Regions from separate parts of the Kineococcus deserti genome, predicted to be linked through region 3. Evidence: riboswitches for the same ligand, from Rfam matches in the RefSeq annotation. Region 3 holds a riboswitch; each other region holds the start of a gene.
The links. A riboswitch is a leader RNA that binds a small molecule or an ion and turns the genes downstream of it on or off. The one in region 3 is predicted to bind S-adenosylmethionine.
Positions count from the first base shown of each region.

Region 1: linked by a shared signal. The riboswitch ahead of sfnG (dimethylsulfone monooxygenase SfnG) and the one ahead of ACRYR2_RS07700 (aminotransferase class V-fold PLP-dependent enzyme) in region 3 are both predicted to bind S-adenosylmethionine.
Region 2: linked by a shared signal. The riboswitch ahead of ACRYR2_RS10015 (rhodanese-like domain-containing protein) and the one ahead of ACRYR2_RS07700 (aminotransferase class V-fold PLP-dependent enzyme) in region 3 are both predicted to bind S-adenosylmethionine.

Region 1 is NZ_JBJLSI010000005.1:107,253-114,927, reverse strand. Features, by position in the region: gene ACRYR2_RS06025 (LCP family protein) at 7-1,539, shown strand; gene ACRYR2_RS06020 (VOC family protein) at 1,618-2,379, opposite strand; gene purN (phosphoribosylglycinamide formyltransferase) at 2,427-3,017, shown strand; gene purH (bifunctional phosphoribosylaminoimidazolecarboxamide formyltransferase/IMP cyclohydrolase) at 3,014-4,585, shown strand; gene ACRYR2_RS06005 (DUF3017 domain-containing protein) at 4,602-4,886, shown strand; SAM riboswitch class I at 4,934-5,016, shown strand; gene sfnG (dimethylsulfone monooxygenase SfnG) at 5,026-6,159, shown strand; gene idi (isopentenyl-diphosphate Delta-isomerase) at 6,280-6,819, shown strand; gene ACRYR2_RS05990 (AAA family ATPase) at 6,776-7,675, opposite strand, start outside.
Region 2 is NZ_JBJLSI010000009.1:141,845-149,519, reverse strand. Features, by position in the region: gene ACRYR2_RS10045 (LLM class flavin-dependent oxidoreductase) at 1-715, shown strand, start outside; gene ACRYR2_RS10040 (NtaA/DmoA family FMN-dependent monooxygenase) at 712-2,073, shown strand; gene ACRYR2_RS10035 (DUF1684 domain-containing protein) at 2,083-2,859, shown strand; gene ACRYR2_RS10030 (SufS family cysteine desulfurase) at 2,856-4,184, shown strand; gene sufU (Fe-S cluster assembly sulfur transfer protein SufU) at 4,198-4,617, shown strand; gene ACRYR2_RS10020 (GNAT family N-acetyltransferase) at 4,676-5,161, shown strand; SAM riboswitch class I at 5,310-5,396, shown strand; gene ACRYR2_RS10015 (rhodanese-like domain-containing protein) at 5,402-5,803, shown strand; gene ACRYR2_RS10010 (O-succinylhomoserine sulfhydrylase) at 5,854-7,041, shown strand; gene ACRYR2_RS10005 (cobalamin-independent methionine synthase II family protein) at 7,076-7,675, shown strand, end outside.
Region 3 is NZ_JBJLSI010000007.1:55,765-61,577, reverse strand. Features, by position in the region: gene ACRYR2_RS07710 (hypothetical protein) at 1-247, shown strand, start outside; gene ACRYR2_RS07705 (rhodanese-like domain-containing protein) at 321-689, opposite strand; gene ACRYR2_RS07700 (aminotransferase class V-fold PLP-dependent enzyme) at 928-2,262, opposite strand; SAM riboswitch class IV at 2,319-2,432, opposite strand; SAM riboswitch class I at 2,573-2,664, shown strand; gene ACRYR2_RS07695 (methylenetetrahydrofolate reductase) at 2,726-3,673, shown strand; gene metE (5-methyltetrahydropteroyltriglutamate--homocysteine S-methyltransferase) at 3,670-5,813, shown strand, end outside.

The DNA.
Region 1 (7,675 bases), on a different contig from region 3:
GACGACGTGTCCACTCCCACCGGTCAGGAACCCCCGCGCGACGTCCCCGGCGCGGGTCGTCTCGCCCGCGGCCGGCACGCCAGCCACGCCCACGGCACCGCGTACAAGCTGCTGCGCGGGTTCCTGGTCGCCGCCGTCGTCCTGACCGTGCTGGCCACCGGCGGCGGGGTGTACGCCTTCTACCGGCTGCAGGGCAACATCCAGGCCGAGGACATCACGGACCTGCTGGGCGACGACCGGCCGTCCGACGAGGCCACCGAGGACCCCACGACCGGTCAGGACGCGGTCAACATCCTGGTCATGGGCAGCGACACCCGGGCGCTGTCGGACGGCTCGGGCGACGCCTACGGCGGCGAGGCCGCCGACCCCGGCGCCCGCTCGGACACCACCGTCCTGGTGCACCTGGCCGCGGACCGGCAGAGCGCGACGCTGGTGAGCATCCCGCGCGACTCGATGGTGGACATCCCGGCGTGCACCGCCTCGGACGGCACGACGACGGCGGCGCACAAGGGCCAGTTCAACTCCGCCTTCTCCGAGGGCGGGGCGGCCTGCACGATCAAGACGGTGGAGTCCACGACCGGGGTGCTCGTCGACCACTACGTCGTCGTCGACTTCAGCGGGTTCCGCTCCATGATCGACGCCCTGGGCGGGGTGACGATCTGCACGCCGGAGGACATCGAGGACGCCAAGGCCAACCTCTACCTGCCCGCCGGGACGCAGCAGGTCGACGGCGAGACCGCGCTGGCCTACGCCCGGGTGCGCTACATCGGCGACGGCTCGGACCTGTCGCGCATCAACCGCCAGCAGGCGCTCATGAGCTCGATCGTGCAGAAGGTCACCAGCTCGCAGATGCTGCTGCGCCCGGACCAGCTGTACGGCTTCCTCAACGCCGCGACGAGCTCGGTGACCACCGACACCGAGCTGGCCAGCCTGTCGCAGATCGCCTCGCTGGCCCAGAGCCTGCAGAAGATGCCCTCCGACGGCGTGCAGTTCGTCACCGTCCCGACCGAGCCGTACACGGCGGACGAGAACCGCGTGCAGTGGACCGACGCGGCGGACACGCTGTGGGCGCAGATCCGCACCGACACCGCCGGCCCGGCCGCGGCCACCCCCACCGCGTCGGCGACGGCGGACCCCTCGACCAGCTCGCAGCTGCTGGTGGCGCCCTCGAGCATCTCGGTGCAGGTGCTCAACGTGGGTGCCCCGGCGGGCACGGCCGGCACGGTCGCGCAGCAGCTGGCCGACGTCGGTTTCCTCGGCGGCGGCACCGGGGACGGCCAGGCCACCGACCCCGGCGCGGACGTCCTGGTCCGCTACGGCACCGACCGCGCCGACTCGGCGAACACCGTGGCGGCCGCGTTCGGCGGGGCGGAGACCCGGCTCGACCCGAGCCTGGGCCGCAACGTCGTCGTGGAGGTGGCCAGCGCGGACGTGACCGTCACCGACGTCCGCTCGCGCGTGACCGGCACCGAGACGCCGTCGGCGACCCCGAGCCCGACGTTCACCGCCCGCGTCGCCAGCGACGACATCTGCGCCTGAAAGGCCCGCGAGTTCGGACCGTTGACGCATCGGGCCGGACCTACCGGCCCGATGCGTCAACGGTCCCCACCCCCGACCTCAGCGGTCGGGCTGCGCGGCGCCGGCCGGCGGGGTGAAGACGGCGAACTGCGCGCCCTCGGGGTCGGCGAGCCGGGCCATCCGGCCGTAGTCGCTGTCGTGCGCGGCCTCCACCACCGCGCCGCCCGCCGCCTGCGCGGCCGACACCGCGGCGTCGACGTCCTCGACGCCGAAGTAGACCAGCCACCCCGGTTCCGAGCCCCACAACGGCCCGATCCCGCCGACGGGGTGGGGGGCGTCGGGGTTGGTGACGGTGCCGTACTCCTCGAACAGCGGCTCGAACCTCCACCCGAACACCGCGGCGTAGAACTCCCGCGAGGCGGCCGGGTCGGCCGAGCGCAGGTCCTCCCAGTTCAGGCCACCGGGGCCGTTGACCCAGAAGGACTTCGGCTGCTCGCCCTGCTGGAACAGCCCGACGGGAGCGCCGGTGGGATCGGCGACCACGGCGACACGGCCGAACTCGCCGATGTCCATCGCCGGCACCACCACCGTCCCGCCCGCGGCGCCGGCCCGGCCGACCGTCTCGTCGAGGTCGCGCGTGGCGATGAACAGGGTCCAGGAGCGCGGGCCGTTGCGGCCGATGCTCGCCGCGGCGTGCCCGTCGACCCGGCAGATGAGCGTTCCGTCGTGCCCGGGGCCGGTCTCGTCCGTGCTCCAGCCCAGGACTGCGCCGTAGAAGGCGGCCGCGGCCGCCGGGTCGGTGCTCGACAACTCCGCCCACGACGGCACACCCGTGGGCCACGGTTCGGTGCGGATCGTCATGCGCCGAGTTTCGGGGAAGTCCCGCCGGAGCACTAGAGTCTCGCCCCGTGCCTGCACGAGTGGTCGTCCTCGCGTCCGGATCCGGGTCGACGCTGCAGGCCCTGCTCGACTCATCCGACGACGCCTTCGAGATCGTCGCCGTCGGCTCGGACAAGGCGGGCGTCCAGGCCCTCGACCGCGCCGCCGCCGCGGGTGTCGAGACCTTCACCGTCGCCCCCGCCGACCACGTCGACCGGCCCGCCTGGGACGCCGCGCTGGCCGCCGAGGTGGCCCGCCGCGAGCCCGACCTGGTCGTCCTGGCGGGGTTCATGCGCATCCTGGGCGCTCCGATGGTCGAGGCGTTCGGCGGGCGGATGGTCAACACCCACCCCGCCCTGCTGCCGTCCTTCCCCGGCGCGCACGGCGTGCGCGACGCCCTCGCGCACGGCGTGAAGATCACCGGCTGCACGGTCCACCTCGTCGACGCCGGCGTCGACACCGGCCCGATCCTGGACCAGGCCGCCGTGCCCGTGCTGCCCGACGACGACGAGACGTCGCTGCACGAACGCATCAAGACCCGCGAGCGCGAACTGCTCGTCGACGTCGTGGGCCGGCTGGCCCGGGCGATGAACACCACCGAGAGGACGGCATCCCGTTGAGCGACCCCCAGGCTGCGAAGATCCCCGTTGAGCGCGCCCTGATCAGCGTCTACGACAAGACCGGCCTCGAGGAGCTCGCCCACGGCCTGCACGCCGCGGGCGTCGCCATCGTCTCCACCGGCTCCACCGCCTCGCGCATCGCCGCCGCCGGCGTCCCGGTCACCCCCGTGGAGGAGCTGACCGGCTTCCCCGAGTGCCTCGACGGCCGGGTCAAGACGCTGCACCCGCGCGTGCACGCCGGGATCCTCGCCGACCGCCGGCTGCCCGACCACGTCCGCCAGCTCGCCGAGCTCGACGTCGAACCGTTCGACCTCGTCGTGGTGAACCTGTACCCGTTCGCGGCGACCGTGGCCTCCGGCGCCGGGTACGACGACGTCGTCGAGCAGATCGACATCGGCGGTCCCTCGATGGTGCGCGCCGCCGCGAAGAACCACCCGAGCGTCGCCGTGGTCGTCGACCCCGCCCGCTACGCCGACGTGCTGAGCGCCGTGGCCGACGGCGGGTTCGACCTGACCGACCGCAAGCGGCTGGCCGCCGCGGCCTTCGCGCACACCGCGGCCTACGACACCGCGGTCGCGTCCTGGTTCGCCGAGCAGACGCTGTCCACCGAGGACGAGGGCTGGCCGGCCGTGACCGGCACGGCCCTGGAGCGCACCGCCGTCCTGCGCTACGGCGAGAACCCGCACCAGCAGGCGGCGGTCTACGCCGACCCGACGTCCGAGCCCGGCATCGCGCAGGCCGTCCAGCTGCACGGCAAGGCCATGTCCTACAACAACTACGTCGACGCCGACGCCGCCCTGCGCGCCGCGTACGACTTCACCGGCCCGGCCGTCGCGGTGATCAAGCACGCCAACCCCTGCGGCATCGCCACCGGCACCGACGTCGCCGACGCGCACGCCAAGGCGCACGCCTGCGACCCGGTCTCGGCCTACGGCGGGGTCATCGCCGCCAACCGGCCCGTGACGGCGGCGATGGCCGCGCAGATCGCGCCGGTGTTCACCGAGGTCGTCATCGCCCCCGGGTTCGAGCCGGAGGCGCTGGAGGTGCTGCAGGCCAAGAAGAACGTCCGGCTGCTGCAGCTGCCCGAGGGCTACTCCCGTCGTCCGCAGGAGTGGCGCCACGTCTCCGGCGGGGTGCTCGTGCAGACCCTCGACGCCATCGACGCCGACGGTGACGCACCCGCGAACTGGACCCTGGCCGCCGGGGAGGCCGCCGACGAGCAGACCCTGGCCGACCTCGAGTTCGCCTGGCGGGCCGTGCGTTCGGTGCGCTCCAACGCGATCCTGCTGGCCGCCGACGGCGCGTCCGTCGGGGTCGGGATGGGCCAGGTCAACCGCGTCGACTCCTGCAAGCTGGCCGTCTCGCGCGCCGAGGACCGGGCCGCCGGCTCGGTCGCGGCCTCCGACGCGTTCTTCCCGTTCGCCGACGGCGCGCAGATCCTCATCGACGCCGGCGTGAAGGCCATCGTGCAGCCGGGCGGCTCCATCCGGGACGCCGAGGTCGTCGAGGCCGCCACGAAGGCGGGCGTGACGATGTACTTCACCGGCGCGCGCCACTTCGCGCACTGACCGGTACGTTCGTTCCATGAGCACGGCCCCCGAGCGGGTTCCGCCCCCGGGCAACGCGGTCCTGCTGACCCTGGTCGGCGGGATCGCGCTCGCCCTGGCGCTGACCCTGCTCGCGGGGCCGACGCCCGGCGGGATCCTGCTCGGCGCGGACCTCGCGGTCGCCGCCGTCCTGCGGCTGGTGCTGCCGGTCCGCATCGCCGGGGCGCTCGCCGTGCGCTCCCGCGCGCTCGACGTCGCGGTCCTGCTCGTGCTCGCCGTCTCCTGCCTGGTCCTGGCCGGCCTCGTGCCCACCCCCGTCTGACGGGCCGACCCACCCCGCGGCGTGGTGGGTGTGGGTTACGCTGCGACGAACCATCCAGAGCGGCTGAGAGACCTGGCTCCGCGACGCCGCAGCAACCTCTCGGGGGTGCTAACGCCAGGACCGATGGAGGAGCACGCGCATGCCGCTGAAGTTCGCCTACTGGGTCCCGAACGTCTCCGGGGGCCTGGTGGTCTCGACGATCGAGCAACGCACCAGCCACGACCCGGCCTACAACGTCGAGGTCGCGCGGGCCGCCGAGCGCGTCGGCTTCGAGTACGCCCTGACCCAGGTCCGCTACCTCGCCTCCTACGGTGCCGACGCGCAGCACGAGTCGACGTCGTTCTCGCTGGCGCTGCTGCTGGCCACCGAGCGGCTCAAGGTCATCGCCGCCGTCCACCCCTTCTTCTGGCACCCGGGCGTGCTGGCCAAGTTCGCCGCGACCACCCAGGAGCTGACGCAGAACCGGCTCGCGCTCAACGTCGTCTCCGGCTGGTTCAAGGACGAGGCGACGCAGCTGGGCGTCACCTGGCACGAGCACGACGACCGGTACAAGCAGTCCGAGGAGTTCATCCGGCTGCTGCGCGGGGTCTGGGGCCAGGACGGGTACAGCCAGCAGGGCGACTTCTTCAACGCCACCGACATCACCTTCCGACCGCAGCCGACGGCGCCGCCCGAGGTGTTCCAGGGCGGCAACTCGACTGCGGCGCAGGCGATGGCGGGCCGGGTCAGCGACTGGTACTTCATGAACGGCAAGTCGATCGCCGACGCCGCCACCGGGGTCAGGGAGGTCAGCGCGCTGGCCGCCGCCAACGGCCGGTCGGTGCGGTTCGGGCTCAACGGGTTCGCGCTGGTGCGCGACACCCGCGCCGAGGCCGAGGCCGTGCTGGAGGAGATCATCGCCAAGGCCGACGTCGCCAAGGTCGAGGGGTTCGGGGCCGCGGTCCAGGAGGCCGGGAACTCCACGAGCGACCGCAAGGGCATGTGGGCCGACAGCGAGTTCCGTGATCTGGTGCAGTACAACGACGGTTTCCGCACCGGGCTCGTCGGAACCCCCGACGAGGTCGCCCGGCGCGTGCTGGCCTACGAACTCGTCGGCGTCGACCTGCTGCTGCTGGGCTTCCTGCACGTCAAGGAGGAGGTCGAGGCGTTCGGCGAACTCGTCATCCCGCGCGTGCGGGAGCTCGAGGCGCGGCTGGCCGCGGGGGAGGACCTGCAGCTCGGCGCCGAACTGGACGAGGCGGTGGCCGCGGCCACCCTCAAGGTCCCCGCCTGAGCTCACCCGTGGGCCGGCGGAGCCCCCGGACCGGCCCGGCGACGACCGCGCCCGGGGACCGCCGACGGTGTCGCGGCGTTCCTCGCGCGCGGGAGGCCCGGGACCGCTTACGGTGCGCAGGTGACTCTCGCGCCCACTGCCGACCCGACCACCGAGCTGGTCGTCCTGCTGACCGAGGACGGCACCCCGTGCGGAACGGCGCGCAAGGCCGACGTGCACCACACCAGCACCCCGCTGCACCTGGCGTTCTCCTGCTGGATCCTGGACGACGCCGGTCGCACGCTGCTGACCCGGCGGGCGGCCGTCAAGCGCACCTGGCCGGGGGTGTGGACGAACTCGTTCTGCGGTCACCCGGGGCCGGGGGAGGAACCCGCCGACGCCGTGGTGCGGCGGGCCGTGCAGGAACTCGGCGCCCCCGTCGAGGGGGTGGAGCCGCTGCTGCCGAACTTCCGCTACCGCGCGGTGATGGACGACGGGACGGTCGAGAACGAGGTCTGCCCGGTGTTCAGCGCCCGGCTGGCCGGCGAACTCCACCTCGACCCCGACGAGGTCGACGACTCCCGGTGGGTGGACCTGGCCGGGCTGCGCGCGCTCGTCGCCGCCGACCCGCAGCCGTTCAGCCCGTGGATGCGCTGGCAGCTGGAGCAGCTGCAGAGCTGACGGCCTCGTCCAGCCGGACCACGGTGGCGCCCCGGATCGCGCCGTGCACACCCGGGCCGGGCGCGAGCAGCAGCACCTGGCTGGTGGGGGCGACGTGCTCGAACACCGCCGCGAGCCGTTGCAGCCGTGCGGGATCGGAGTGCCCCAGGGCGTCGTCGAGGACGACGGGAACCCCGTCGGCGGGATCGACGAGCGTGGCGCACGCCAGCCGCAGCAGCACCGCCAGCTGTTCACGCGCCCCGGTCGAGAGCTGCTCGTAGGCGACGGTGCGGCCCTGCAGGGTGCGGGCGGTGATGCGCAGGTCGTCGTCCAGGGTGATGCGGAAGGTGTCGCCGTAGACCGCGCGGCCCAGTTCCTCCAGCCGGTCGGTGAAGGGGGAGACGTACCGGCGGCGCTGGGTGTCCCGGTGCTTCTCGAGGGTCTGGTGCAGCAGGCGGGCCGCGGCCGCGCGGCGGGCCAGGGACTCGAACTCCTGCGCCAGGCGCTGCACGCGGGACTCGGCCTCGTCCCACACCTCCTGCCGCGCCTCGCCCTCCATGACGGACAACCGCGCCTCCAGGCGCACCAGCTCGGCGTCGAGCGCGTCGCGGCGGTCGGTGAGCCTCGTCAGCTCGGCCTGCACGTCGCGCGCGCGCACGAGCACGGTGTCGGCGTCGCGCGCGGCGAGGTCGGCCTCCAGGGCGGCGACCTCGGCGCGAGTGCGCTCGGCCGCCCCCTGCGCCTCCTGCGCGGTGCGTTCCAGGTCGGCGTCGTCCCGGGTCGCGCGGGCCTCGGTGAGGCGCCGGGCGGCGGTGGCGGCCTCCGTGCGGGCGACCTGCAGGGCCGCCTCGAGCGCGGCCAGCTCGCCGGCCAGCCG
Region 2 (7,675 bases), on a different contig from region 3:
GTCGACGACCGCCGAGGAGGCGGACGCGTTCGGCCGCAGGCCTTCCCCCTCGGCGCCGACGGCGTGGCACGAGGCGGGCGAGACCGTCGAGGTGGTCCGGCAGCTCTGGGACTCCTGGGAGGACGACGCGGTCGTCCGCGACCTGGCCACCGGCCGCTTCGTCGACCGCGACAAGCTGCACCACATCGACTTCCGAGGCAGCTTCTTCGCGGTGAAGGGCCCCTCGATCACCCCCCGCTCGCCGCAGGGTCAGCCGCTGGTCGTGGTCCCGGTCCGCGACGAGCACTCCCTGGCGGTGGCGCGCGCGCACGCGGACGTCGTGCGGCTGGAGGCGACCGGGGAGTCGAGCGCCGGCACCACGGCCGCCGGCCTGGAGGCGACGGTGCTGCTCGACGTCGAGGTGCTGCTGCGCCGCGACGCCCGCGAGGCGCTGGAGGTCGCCGCCCGCCTGGACGAGCTCAGCCCCGGCCACGCGCCGCGCACGCTGCGTCACCTCGGGACCCCGGACTCGCTGGTCGAGCTGCTGCACGCGCTGCCCGCCGGCGTCGACGGCGTCGTGCTGGCGCCGCTGGACCTGCCCGCCACGCTCGACCTCATCGTCTCCGACGTCGTGCCCCGGCTGCCCCGGGCGCCGTTCGCGGGGACGACCCTGCGGGACCGCTTCGGCCTGCCCCGCCCCGCCAGCCGCTACGCCGTCTCCGGAGGTCAGCCGTGAGCCCCGCCGCCCGCCGCCAGATCCACCTCGGGGCGCACTTCCCCGGCGTCAACGCCACGACCGTCTGGCGCGACCCGCGCGCCGGCAGTCAGGTCGACTTCTCCTCCTTCGAGCACCTGGCCCGCACCGCCGAGCGCGGGCTGATGGACTTCTTCTTCCTCGCCGAGGGCTTGCGGCTGCGCGAGCAGCGCGGGAAGATCTACGACCTGGACGTCGTCGGCCGCCCCGACACGCTGACCGTCCTGAACTCCCTGGCCTCGGTGACGACCCACCTCGGCCTGGCCGGCACGATCAACGCGACCTTCAACGAGGCCGCCGAGGTGGCCCGGCAGTTCGCCTCCCTGGACCACCTCTCCGGGGGCCGCGCGGCGTGGAACGTCGTGACCAGCTCCGACGCGTTCACCGGGGAGAACTTCCGCCGCGGCGGCTACCTGGCCCACGCCGACCGGTACGTGCGCGCGGGCGAACTGCTCGACCTGGCCCGGAAGTTCTGGGACTCCTGGGCCGAGGACGCGCTGGTGGCCGACCCGGAGACCGGCGTGTTCGCCCGCGGCATCTCGCCCGTGGAGCACCACGGCGCGCAGTTCGACGTCCGCGGCACCGGGCTGCTGCCGCGCAGCCCGCAGGGGCACCCGGTGCTGTTCCAGGCCGGTGACTCCGGCGACGGCCGCGAGTTCGGCGCCACCTACGCCGACGCCATCTTCACCATGCACGGGACGCTGGAGGCGGGGAGGAGGTTCACCGCCGACATGCGCTCGCGCGCGGTGCGCCACGGACGGTCCGGCGACGACCTGCGGATCCTGCCCGGGGCGACGTTCGTGCTCGGCGACACCGAGGACGAGGCGCGCGAGAACGCCCGCGCCATCCGGTTCCAGCAGGTCGGGCCGGAGCAGGCCGTCGCGTTCCTCGAGCAGGTCTGGGGGCGCGACCTCACCGGGTTCGACCCCGACGGCCCGCTGCCGGCCGAGGACCCCGACCCGACCTCGACGATCGCCCAGGGCCGTACCCGGTTCCCCCGGGACCCCGTCGAGGTGGCCCGCGAGTGGCGCGACCTGGCCGCCGCGAAGGGCTGGAACGCCCGCGAACTGGTCATCGAGGTCTCCGGGCGCCAGCAGTTCGTCGGCACCCCCGAACAGGTCGCGGCCGAGATGGACGCCTACGTCCAGGCCGACGCCTGCGACGGTTTCATCCTGGTGCCGCACCTCACCCCGACCGGGCTCGACGAGTTCGTCGAGGAGGTCGTCCCGCTGCTGCAGGAGCGTGGCAGCTACCGCACCGAGTACACCGGAACGACGCTGCGGGACCACCTGGGCCTGAAGCACCCGCACGCCACCGGTACCGTCCGCGCCACCGCCTGAGGAGTCCTCGTGACCACGACCGCCGACATCGACACCGCCCGCGCCGCCTGGGAGGCGTGGCGCACCTCGCGCACCGCTGAACTGAGCAAGCCGCACGGGTGGCTGAGCCTGACCGGTCTGCACTGGCTCGTCGGCGGACCCGCCGCCGTGGAGGGACTGCCCGGTGTCTGGGGCTCGGTCGAGGGCGGCGTCTCGGTCACGGCCACCGCGGCCGACGAGGTCGTGGTCGAGGGGGCCGTGGTCGACGGCACGGTGCGCGTCCAGACGGTCGAGGGTGGTCCCGGAATCCTCGTCGGGATCGGCGAGCGGCGGGTGGAGGTCATGCAGCGCAGCGGGATGCACGCGCTACGGGTGCGCGACCCGCAGTCCCCGACGCTGGCCGCGTTCACCGGTGTGCCGGTGTTCGACTTCGACGAGCGCTACGTGCTCGACGCCGAGTTCGTGCCCCACGCGCAGGTCCAGGACGTCGTCGTGGGCGCCGTCGTCGAGGGCCTGCAGCACCACCAGCAGGCCGTCGGCGTCGTGCGGTTCGAGCTCGGCGGCCCGCAGCAGCTGACGGTGTTCCGGGGCGGTTCGGCGTTGTTCACCGACGCCACGAGCGGGGTGACGACGACGGGCACGACCCGTTCGGTGCCCGTCCCGACCGTCGGGGGCCGCGTCGTGCTGGACTTCAACCGCGCGCAGAACCTGCCGTGCGCCTTCACCGACCACGCCACCTGCCCGCTGCCGCCGGCCGAGAACCGGCTCACCGTCGCCGTCCCGGCGGGGGAGAAGGACCCGCGATGACCGCCGAACTGCTGGCCGCCCCGTTCAGCGACGCAGAACTCGCGTCACTGCGGGCCGACTTCCCGATCCTGGGCAGGACCACCCGCTCCGGCAAACCCCTGGTGTACCTGGACTCCGGGGCGACGTCGCAGAAACCGCTCGCCGTCCTCGACGCCGAGCGGACGTTCTACGCCACGCGCAACGCGGCCGTGCACCGCGGTGCCCACCAGCTCGCCGAGGAGGCCACCGACGACTTCGAGGCCGCCCGCGCCGCGATCGCGGACTTCGTCGGCGTCCCGGCCGCCGAGGTGGTGTTCACCAAGAACGCCACCGAGTCGCTCAACCTGGTCGCGCACGCGTTCAGCACCACGACCGCGTACGCCACCCGCGGAACGGCGCCGGCCGGGCAGGTCGTCGACCCGCGGTTCGTGCTCGCCGAGGGCGACGAGGTCCTGGTCACCGAGGCCGAGCACCACGCCAACCTCGTGCCGTGGCAGGAGCTGTGCGCGCGCACGGGTGCGGTGCTGCGCTGGGTGCCGGTGACCGACGAGGGCGTCCTGGACGTCGACGCGCTCGACGGGCTGGTCAGCGAGCGGACCAGGGTCGTCGCCTTCGCGCACGCGTCCAACGTGCTGGGTGGGCTCGCCCCCGTGCGGCGGTTCGTCGAGGCGGCCCGCCGGGTCGGCGCCCTCGTGGTGCTGGACGCCTGCCAGTCCGTGCCGCACCTGCCGGTCGACCTGCCCTCCCTCGGCGTCGACCTCGCCGCGTTCTCCGGGCACAAGATGCTGGGACCCTCGGGCATCGGGGTGCTGTGGGGGCGGGCCGACCTGCTCGAGGCGATGCCGCCGTTCCTCACCGGCGGATCGATGATCGAACTGGTGCGGATGGAACGCTCGACGTTCGCGCCGGCGCCGCAGAAGTTCGAGGCGGGGGTGCCGATGACGGCGCAGGCCGTCGGCCTGCACGCCGCCGTCGACTACCTGCGCGGTCTGGGGCCCGACGGTTCGGGGACCGCACGGGTCGAGGCGCACGAACGCCACCTCACCCGGCGGCTGCTGGCCGAACTCGCGGACCTGCCGTGGGTACGGGTCCTGGGGCCGCTGGACGCCGCCGACCGCGTCGGGCTCGTCTCGTTCGTGGTCGAGGACGTGCACGCCCACGACGTCGGTCAGCTGCTCGACGACGAGGGTGTCGCGGTGCGGGTCGGGCACCACTGCGCCTGGCCGCTGCACCGCCGGTTCGGGGTCGCGGCGACGACCCGGGTGAGTTTCGGGCCGTACAACCAGCCCTCGGACGTGGACGCCGTGCTGCGCGGGCTGCACCGCGTCCGCGCCCTGTTCGCGTGAGATTCTGAGCGGCGTGGACCTGTACCAGCAGCTGATCATCGAGCACTCCAAACGCCCGCACGGCGAAGGGCTGCGGGCACCGTTCGGCTCCGAGGCCCACCACGTCAACCCCACCTGCGGCGACGAGATCACGCTGCGCGTGCGTCTCGACGGGGACGTCCTGGGTGACGTGTCGTACGACGCGGTCGGGTGTTCCATCAGCCGGGCCTCGGCCTCGGTGCTGCACGACCTCGTCGTCGGCCTGTCCGTCGAGCAGGTCGCACCGCTGCGCGAAGCGGTGCAGCACATGCTCACCAGCCGCGGCGAGGACCCCGGGGACGAGGAGGTCCTCGGCGACGCCGTCGCCTTCGCCGGGGTGGCCAGGTACCCGGCGCGGGTGAAGTGCGCGCTGCTCAGCTGGTCGGCGCTGACCGACGCCCTGCTGCGCGCCTGAGCCGGACCGGGACGTCCGGCACCGTGACCGGAACGCCGGCCCGGGTAGCGTGCGTGGCGTGGAGATCCGCGAGTTCACCGACGCCGACTGGGTGCAGGTCTGGCCGTTCTTCGACGAGATCGTCGCCGACGGCGAGACGTACGCGCTGCCGCAGGGACTGACCTCGGAACGGGCGCGGCAGTTGTGGGTGGACGCCCCGCCGTGGGGGACCTTCGTGGCGGTGGAGGACGGGGTGGTGCTGGGCACCGCGAAGTCCGGACCGAACCGCCCCGGCGCCGGATCGCACGTCGCGACGGCCAGTTTCATGGTCTCGCCCGCCGCCCGGGGTCGCGGCGTGGGCCGGGCCCTGGCCGAGCACGTCCTGGCCTGGGCGCGCGAGGAGGGTTTCCTGGCGATGCAGTTCAACGCCGTCGTCGAGACGAACACCGCGGCCGTGGCGCTGTGGCAGGGTCTCGGGTTCGCCATCGTCGGCACCGTTCCGCAGGCCTTCGACCACCCCGAGCACGGCTACGTGGGACTGCACGTCATGCACCGCCTCCTCTGACCGATCCACCCCGGCGCCGACGGCCCCGCGCACGGAGCCCGGCGTCCTCGGCGTCCTCGCGCCCGGCACCGCGGTGGGTGCGGCCCCGCAGCCGCGACGCGTCGCACCGTCCTGGACCCGGTGCGGGCGCCCATGCCCTACGCTGACCGGACCATCCAGAGCGGCCGAGAGACCTGGCTCGTCGACGCCGCAGCAACCCCCCTCGGGAGGGTGCTCATGCCAGGACCGATGGGAGGAACAGTGGGTTACGCCGGCGACCTCACCCCGCGTGAGGCCTTCGACCTCGTCCGTGAGGACCCCGACGCGGTCCTCGTGGACGTCCGCACGGAGGCCGAGTGGCGCTTCGTCGGGACGCCGACGGCGCTGGGGACCGATCCCGTCCTCGTGAGCTGGCTGCCGGTCGACCCCGAGCGCTTCCTCGGCGAGCTGGCGACCGCCGGGATCACCCCGGGCAGCGACCGCAAGGTCGTCTTCCTGTGCCGCTCCGGGCAGCGCTCGGTGGCGGCGGCCGAGGCGGCGACGACGGCCGGGATCACGCCCAGCTACAACGTCCTGGAGGGTTTCGAGGGGCCGCTGGACGCCGACGGCCACCGCGGTGGGTCCGGCTGGCGCGCGGCCGGTCTGCCCTGGCGGCAGTCGTGAGCGACGAGCGGCGTCCTCCGCGTCGCGACGGAGCGGACGGATCCAGCACCGTGACGGACCGGGGGTGGCGGCCGGACACCACGGCCGTGCGCGCCGGCCTGACCCGGTCACCGTTCGAGGAGACCGCCGAGGCGCTGTACCTCACCTCCGGCTACGTCTACGAGACCGCGGCCGACGCCGAGGCCGCCTTCGCCGGTGACGTCGACCGGTACGTCTACTCCCGCTACGGCAACCCGACGGTGTCGGTGTTCACCGAGCGGCTGCGCCGGCTCGAGGGCGCCGAAGCGTGCTACGGCCTGGCCAGCGGGATGTCGGCGGTGTTCTACGCCCTCGCCGCGCTGCTCGGCGCGGGGGACCGGGTCGTCGCCGCCCGCAGCCTGTTCGGGTCCTGCTTCGCCGTCCTCGACGAGATCCTGCCGCGTTGGGGGGTCGTCACCGAGTTCGTCGACGGTGAGGACCTCGCGCAGTGGGAACGGGCGTTGTCGACGCCGGCGCAGGCGGTGTTCTTCGAGACGCCGGCCAACCCGATGCAGACACTCGTGGACATCGCCGCCGTCAGCGAACTCGCGCACGCCGCGGGGGCGATCGTCGTGGTGGACAACGCCTTCACCTCACCCGTCGGCCAGCGGCCGCTGGCGTTCGGCGCGGACGTCGTCGTCTACTCGGCGACCAAGCACATCGACGGCCAGGGCCGCGTCATGGGTGGGGCGGTGCTGGGCACGAAGGAGTTCGTCGACGGCCGGTTCCGCGAACTCACCCGGCACACCGGCCCGACGCTCAGCCCGTTCAACGCCTGGACGCTGGCCAAGGGGCTGGAAACCCTCAGCCTGCGGGTGCGGCACTCGGCCGCCTCGGCTCTGCGCATCGCCGAGCACCTCGAACAGCAGGCGGGCATCCGCTGGGTGCGCTACCCGCTGCTGGCCAGCCACCCGCAGTTCGACCTGGCCGAGCGGCAGATGGAACTGGGCGGCACGATCGTCACCTTCGAACTCGACGCCCCGGCCGGCCGCGGCAGGGAACGGGCCTTCGAGGTCCTCGACGCCCTGACGATCGTCGACATCTCCAACAACCTCGGCGACGCCAAGTCGCTGGCCACCCACCCCGCCACCACCACGCACCGCCGCCTCGGCGAGCAGGGCCGGGCCGCCATCGGCCTGACCGACGGGGTGCTGCGCCTGTCGGTGGGGCTGGAGGATCCCGACGACCTGCTCGACGACCTCACCCGCGCGCTGCGCTGACCCGACGACCGAACCCCTGAACGGAGCACCACCCGTGACCAAGCAGATCCCCGTCTCCCACGCCGGCAGCCTGCCGCGCACGCCCGAACTCATCGCCGCCAACGAGACCCGCCGGATCGCCGAGGACGGTTTCACCCTCGAGCGCACGCCGGAGTTCGACGCGCTGCTCACCGACGCGGTCGTCGACCTCGTGCAACGCCAGCAGGCGCTCGGCGTGACGATCGTCGGTGACGGCGAGTACGGCAAGGCCATGTCCAGCGCGGTCGACTACGGCGCCTGGTGGTCCTACTCCTTCCAGCGCGTCGCGGGGCTCGAGGTGACGGGCGAGGACCTGTTCACCCAGCCGGTCGTGCGCTCCGAACCCGGCAAGGTCGCCTTGACCAGTTTCCCCGACCGCCGGGACTGGACGATCTTCAAGGACGCCTACCAGGACCCGACGTCGGGCATCTCCACGGGCAAGAACGCCACGGCGTTCCCGGCGACGACCGGTCCGCTGTCCTACGTCGGCCAGGAGGCCATCGCCTCCGACATCGCCAACCTCAAGGCCGGCCTGGCCGCGGCGGGCCTGGAGGAGGGGTTCATCACCTCGCTGTCCCCGGGCAGCGGCGCGCGCATCTCCAACCGGCACTACGCC
Region 3 (5,813 bases):
ACGTCGGATGTGGCGCCGGTTGTGCGCTGCCGCAACCAGTTTCGGCGCGTCGGCAGTACAGGGACTGGCCCTGGCGGGTCACGGTCAGTGGGGCTTCCCGTGGCCCGTCCCGCAGGACCAGGACGACGAGCCCGGTCCCGGTGAGCTGAGCTGGGCGCAGTTCGAGGCGGAACTGCACGACCTGCTCTCCACCGGTGCCCGCGGGGTCGGTGAGATCCCCCGTCCCAGCGGTGAACCGAGGCCCTGACCCACCAGGCCCCGGTGCTCCAGGCGCGGCGCCGCCGTGTGCTCGGCGCCGGTCACCGTGTCGTCCCGCGGGGTCAGGCCTGTGGTCCACTCACCGCCAGGCCCGCCGCCTTCCACGCCGGGAACCCGCCGTCGACCTGGACCACGTCGGTGAAACCCGCGGCCAGCAGTTCGGCGGTGACGGGTCCCGACCCGGCCGGCGAGCCGCAGATCACGACGATCTCCTGGTCCAGGCCGGTCAGTTGCGGCAGCGCGGTCGGCTCCCCGACGGCGAACTTCTGCGCGACCTCGGTCTTGGCCACGACGACGGCCTGCGGCAGGTCCCCGGCCGAGGCGCGGCCGGCCTCGCTGCGCACGTCGACGAACAACGCCCCGCCGGCGACGGCGCGGCCGGCCGTCTCGGCATCGACGAGGGGTGCCTCGGGAAGGGTGGTCTCGCTCATCTCACTCCTCAGGTGCGGTCCACGCGCTCGCGTGAACGGGTTCTGACACGGGCACGACCCCCGACGCCCGCGCCACGCGGCGGGCAGGTCGGCGGAGCGCGACCGGTCGGCGGCACGGTACGCGGCCCTGGTGCCGAGCACCTCCACGGCCCCGGTGCCACGCGGCCCTCCCGCGGCCGGAGAGGGCCGCCGACCGACCGGCCAGGCTTGTCGCCGGTCCCCGTGAGCGGGGGTCGGGTCAGCCCGGTTCCCGGGTGGAGTCGAGGAAACGTTCGGGGGCGGGACGGAGGTCGTGCAGCGGGCCCCAGTGGCCGTCGACGATCCCGTACTCGAGTTCCGGACCGGAGGTGAGGAACTGCTCGACGGCGGCCAGCAACCGGTCCACGTCGGCGGTTCCCGTCCCGACCCCCGTCGAGGCCCGCAGGCCCCCCTCGACCAGGCCGAGGGAGTTCGCGAACCGGTGGGCGCAGAACCGGCCGTCGCGCACGCCGATGCCGTGCTCGGCCGACAGGTACGCCGCGACCTTCGAGACCTCCTGACCGGGCACGGTGAAGGTGACGACCCCCACCGCGTCCCCGGGGTGCGGGCGGACGACCGCGACACCGTCCAGTGCCGTGAGCCCGGCGACGAGGCGGTCGCGCAACGCCGTCTCGTGGGCCTCCAGAGCTCCTGCGGGCAGGGCGGACAACGTCGCGCAGGCCTGCGCGAGCGCGACGGCGCCGACCACGTTGGGCGATCCGGCCTCGTGCCGGTCCGGGCCCTGCGCCCAGCGCACGGCGTCGTGGCTGACGTCCAGGGTCGCCCCGCCACCGGCCAGGTACGGCTCGGCGGCGTCGAGCCAGTCGCGCCGGCCGACCAGCGCGCCGGAACCGAAGGGGGCGTAGAGCTTGTGCCCGGACAGGGCGATCCAGTCGATCTCGTCCGCCGCGACGTCGACCCGCCGGTGCGGCAGCAGCTGGGCGCCGTCGACGGCGATCCGCGCGCCCGCGGCGTGCGCGGCGCGGGCCAGCCGGCGCAGCGGCAGCACCTCCCCGGTCACGTTCGAGGCGCCCGCGACCGCGAGCACGGCGTACCGCCCGGTGGCCAGCCCGGCCTCCAGCAGGGCGGTGGTCTCCTCGGCGTCGGTGCCGCCGCGCACCACCGTCGTGCGGGCCGACCGCTGCCAGGGCAGCAGGTTCGCGTGGTGCTCCACGTCGGCGACCAGCACCTCCGCTCCCGCCGGGACGGCGCGGGAGAGCAGGTCGAGCGCGTCGGTGGTGCTGCGGGTGAAGACCACGACGTCGTCGGGACGGGCCCTCACGAAGGCCCCGACCTGCTCGCGGGCCTGCTCGAACAGGGCGGTGGTGGTGCGCGAGAGGTAGCCGGCGCCACGGTGGACGCTGGCGTAGTGCGGCAGCACCCGGGCCACGCGGTCGGCGACCGTCTGCAGGGCAGGGGCGCTCGCGGCGTTGTCCAGGTTGGCGTAGACGGCCTCCCCGCCGGTGGCCAGCGGCACCCGGGTGCGGGCACCCACGACGGGCAGCAGGGGCTGGACCACGGAACAGGCGGCGGGCGAGAGGGTGCTCAGCGACACGACGGGACTCCTCAGAGGACAGGACCCTGCCGGGAGGACCGGGATCACCCCGCCGAGGTCCGCGCTTGCCGGAACCACCTCGGAACCGGCCAGGTCGTCACCCGGGGCACCCCACCGCGGAGGAGGGTTGCCGGCCAGCGAGCCGGGGCTTGTCGCTGGCACTCATGACCTGCGGGGAGATTGCCACGATCGCCCGCCGACAGCAAGATCGGCGCGTCGGTTCCCGGCCTCGAACGCGCGGACAGCCGACCGGGCTTACTGCCCGGAGGCACTTGTGGGACCGACCGGCCTCGGACTACTTTCGATCTCGACACCATCCAGAGCGGCCGAGAGTCCTGGCTCGACGACGCCGCAGCAACCCCCCGAGCCCGGGCGAGGGTGCTAAAGCCAGGCCGATGGAGTTCGTGATGTCCGCACGACCTGCCGTACCCGCTCACCCGCACCCAGGTCGGGCGCCGGCCCGATGACCCTGGCCCCGCTCCTCGCCGGGGGCGCAGGACGGCCGACGATCAGTTTCGAGCTCTTCCCGGCCCGTTCCGAGGCGGGCCGGGATTTTCTGTGCCACAAGGTCTCCGAACTCGTCGCGACCCGACCCGACTTCGTCTCGGTGACCTTCGGGGCCGCGGGCGGCACCCGCGCGCCGAGCCGGGAACTGCTCGCCCACGTGCTGAGCACGACGGCCGTCCCCGCGATGGCGCACCTCACCTGCGTCGGGCTGTCCCGCCGGGAGGTCGTGGACCTGGCCTGCGAGTTCTACGACGCCGGCGTCCGCGACGTCCTGGCCCTGCGGGGTGATCCGCCGACGGGGGTCGGCGACTGGGCACCGCACCCCGACGGCGTCGGGCGCGCCTGCGACCTGGTGCAACTGCTGCAGGTCGCCGACCGGCGGCGGCTGGCGCTGCGCGGCGGCGCCCGGCCGGTCGACGAGGGCCCGCTGAGCCTGGCCGTCGCGGCCTTCCCCCGCGGAGGCGACGGCGACCTGGCGGCCCTGCGCGCCAAGCAGGACGCCGGTGCGCACTTCGCGATCTGCCAGGTGACGTTCTCGGCCGACGAGTACGCCGGTTTCGTCCACCGGGCCCGTGCGGCGGGCGTCACCATCCCGCTGCTGCCGGGCATCGCGGTGACCGACGACCCGCACCGGCTGAACCGCATCGGTGAACTCACCGGGGTGCGGGCACCCGAACCCCTGCTGGCCGCCCTGGACACCGACGACGCCGCCACCCGGCGGCGCGCCGCGGGCGCGTTCTCCTCGGGTCTGGCGGCGGGACTGCTGGACGCCGGCGCCCCCGGGCTGCACCTCTACACCTTCAACGCGGCCACCCCCGCGCTGGACCTGCTCGACCACCTCGCACTGCCCCGAACTCCCGCCCACGACCAGCACCGCGACGCCGCGGTAGGAGGCCTTCGATGACCGAGAACCCCGCCTGGACCGCGACCGTCCTGGGTTACCCCCGCATCGGCGCCGACCGCGAGGCCAAGAGGGCCCTCGAGGCGCTCTGGGCCGGACGCGCCGACCTGGCCGCCACGGAGGCCGCGCTCGCCGGGGTGCGCGCCGCGACGGTGCGCCGGCTGAACGCGCTGGGTCTGCCCGCGCACGACGCCTCGATCCCGTCGGACTTCTCCGCCTACGACCAGGTGCTCGACGCGGCCGTGGCCGTCGGTGCGGTCCCGGCCCGGTTCGCCGACGTCGTCGGCGCCGACGGCCGCGTCGACCTCGTCGGGTACTCCACGATCGCCCGCGGCCGGGGTGCCGACGCGCCGCTGGAGATGACGAAGTGGTTCGACACGAACTACCACTACCTCGTTCCGGAGATCGGGCCGGACACCACGTTCCGGTTCGCCGACGACCGCGGGGTCCGGGAGTTCTCCGAGGCCCTCGCCGACGGTTTCCTGACCCGGCCCGTCGTCGTCGGCCCGGTGACGTTCCTGCTGCTGGCCAAGGCCGCCGACGGCAGTCCCGCGGGTTTCGCGCCGATCTCCCGGCTCGACGACCTGCTCGGCGCCTACTCCGAGCTCCTGAGCGCCTACGCGGCAGCGGGTGCGGACTGGGTCCAGCTCGACGAACCGGCACTGGTGAGCGATTCGGCCACGGCGGGGGTCGCCGGGCTGGCGGGGCTCGTCGAGGCCGCGTACGGGCGGCTGACCGCCCTCGCGGGCCGGCCGCGGCTGCTGGTCGCGACCCCGTACGGCGACCCGGGCGAGTTCCTGGGTTCCCTCGGGGCGGTCGAGGGGGTCGCCCTGGACCTGGTCCGGGGACCGGTCCCGGCCGACACCGGCGTGCTCGCCGGCAAGACCGTCGTCGGCGGCGTCGTGGACGGGCACAACGTCTGGCGCGCCGACCTCGTCGCGGCCCTGGCCCGGCTGCGGGAGTTCGAGGGCGTCGCCGGCCGCGTCGTCGCCGGAACCTCCACGTCCCTGCTGCACGTCCCGCACGACGTCTCCCGCGAGAGCCGGCTGGGCGAGCGGCTGCGCGGCTGGCTCGCGTTCGCCGACCAGAAGGTCGCCGAGGTCGTCCTGCTGGGCAGGGCCCTGGTGGACGCGGACAGCGTGCAGGCCGAACTCGCGGCCTCGGCCACGGCCCGCGCCGACCGGATCACCGCCCCCGGAGTGGTGCGCCCGGAGGTCCGCGACCGGCTCGCCGCCCTGACCCCGGACGCCTACGACCGCAGCGACTACGCCGTCCGCCGGCTGGCGCAGGAGGAGGCGCTGGGGTTGCCGGAGCTGCCCACGACGACCATCGGTTCCTTCCCGCAGACCACCGAGATCCGCGGTGCGCGGGCCGCCTGGACCCGCGGTGACCTGGCGCAGGCCGCGTACGAGGAGTTCCTGCGCGCCGAGATCGAGCGCGTCGTGCGGCTGCAGGAGGAACTCGGCCTGGACGTCGTCGTGCACGGTGAACCCGAGCGCAACGACATGGTCCAGTACTTCGCCGAGCAGCTCGACGGTTTCGCCGTCACCGCGCACGGCTGGGTCCAGTCGTACGGTTCGCGCTGCGTGCGGCCGCCGATCCTGTGGGGCGACGTCACGCGCCCGGCGCCCATCACGGTGCCGTGGAGTTCCTACACCGCGTCCCGGACGGTGAAACCCGTCAAGGGGATGCTGACCGGCCCCGTGACGATCCTGGCGTGGTCCTTCGTCCGCGACGACCAGCCGCTGGGGGACACCGCCCGCCAGGTCGCCCTGGCCCTGCGCGACGAGGTCGCCGACCTGGAGGCCGCGGGCATCGGGATCGTCCAGGTCGACGAACCGGCGTTGCGGGAACTGCTGCCGCTCAAGACCGCCGACCAGCCGGCGTACCTGGACTGGTCGGTCGCCTCGTTCCGGCTCGCGACCGCGGGAGCGGGCGACGCGACGCAGGTCCACACCCACCTGTGCTACTCCGAGTTCGGGGAGGTCATCGACGCCATCGACGGCCTGGACGCCGACGTGACGAGCATCGAGGCGGCCCGCTCGCGCATGGAGGTGCTGGCCGACATCGCCCGGGCCGGGTTCGCCCGCGGCATCGGCCCGGGGGTGTACGACATCCACTCCCCGCGGGTGCCCTCGACCGA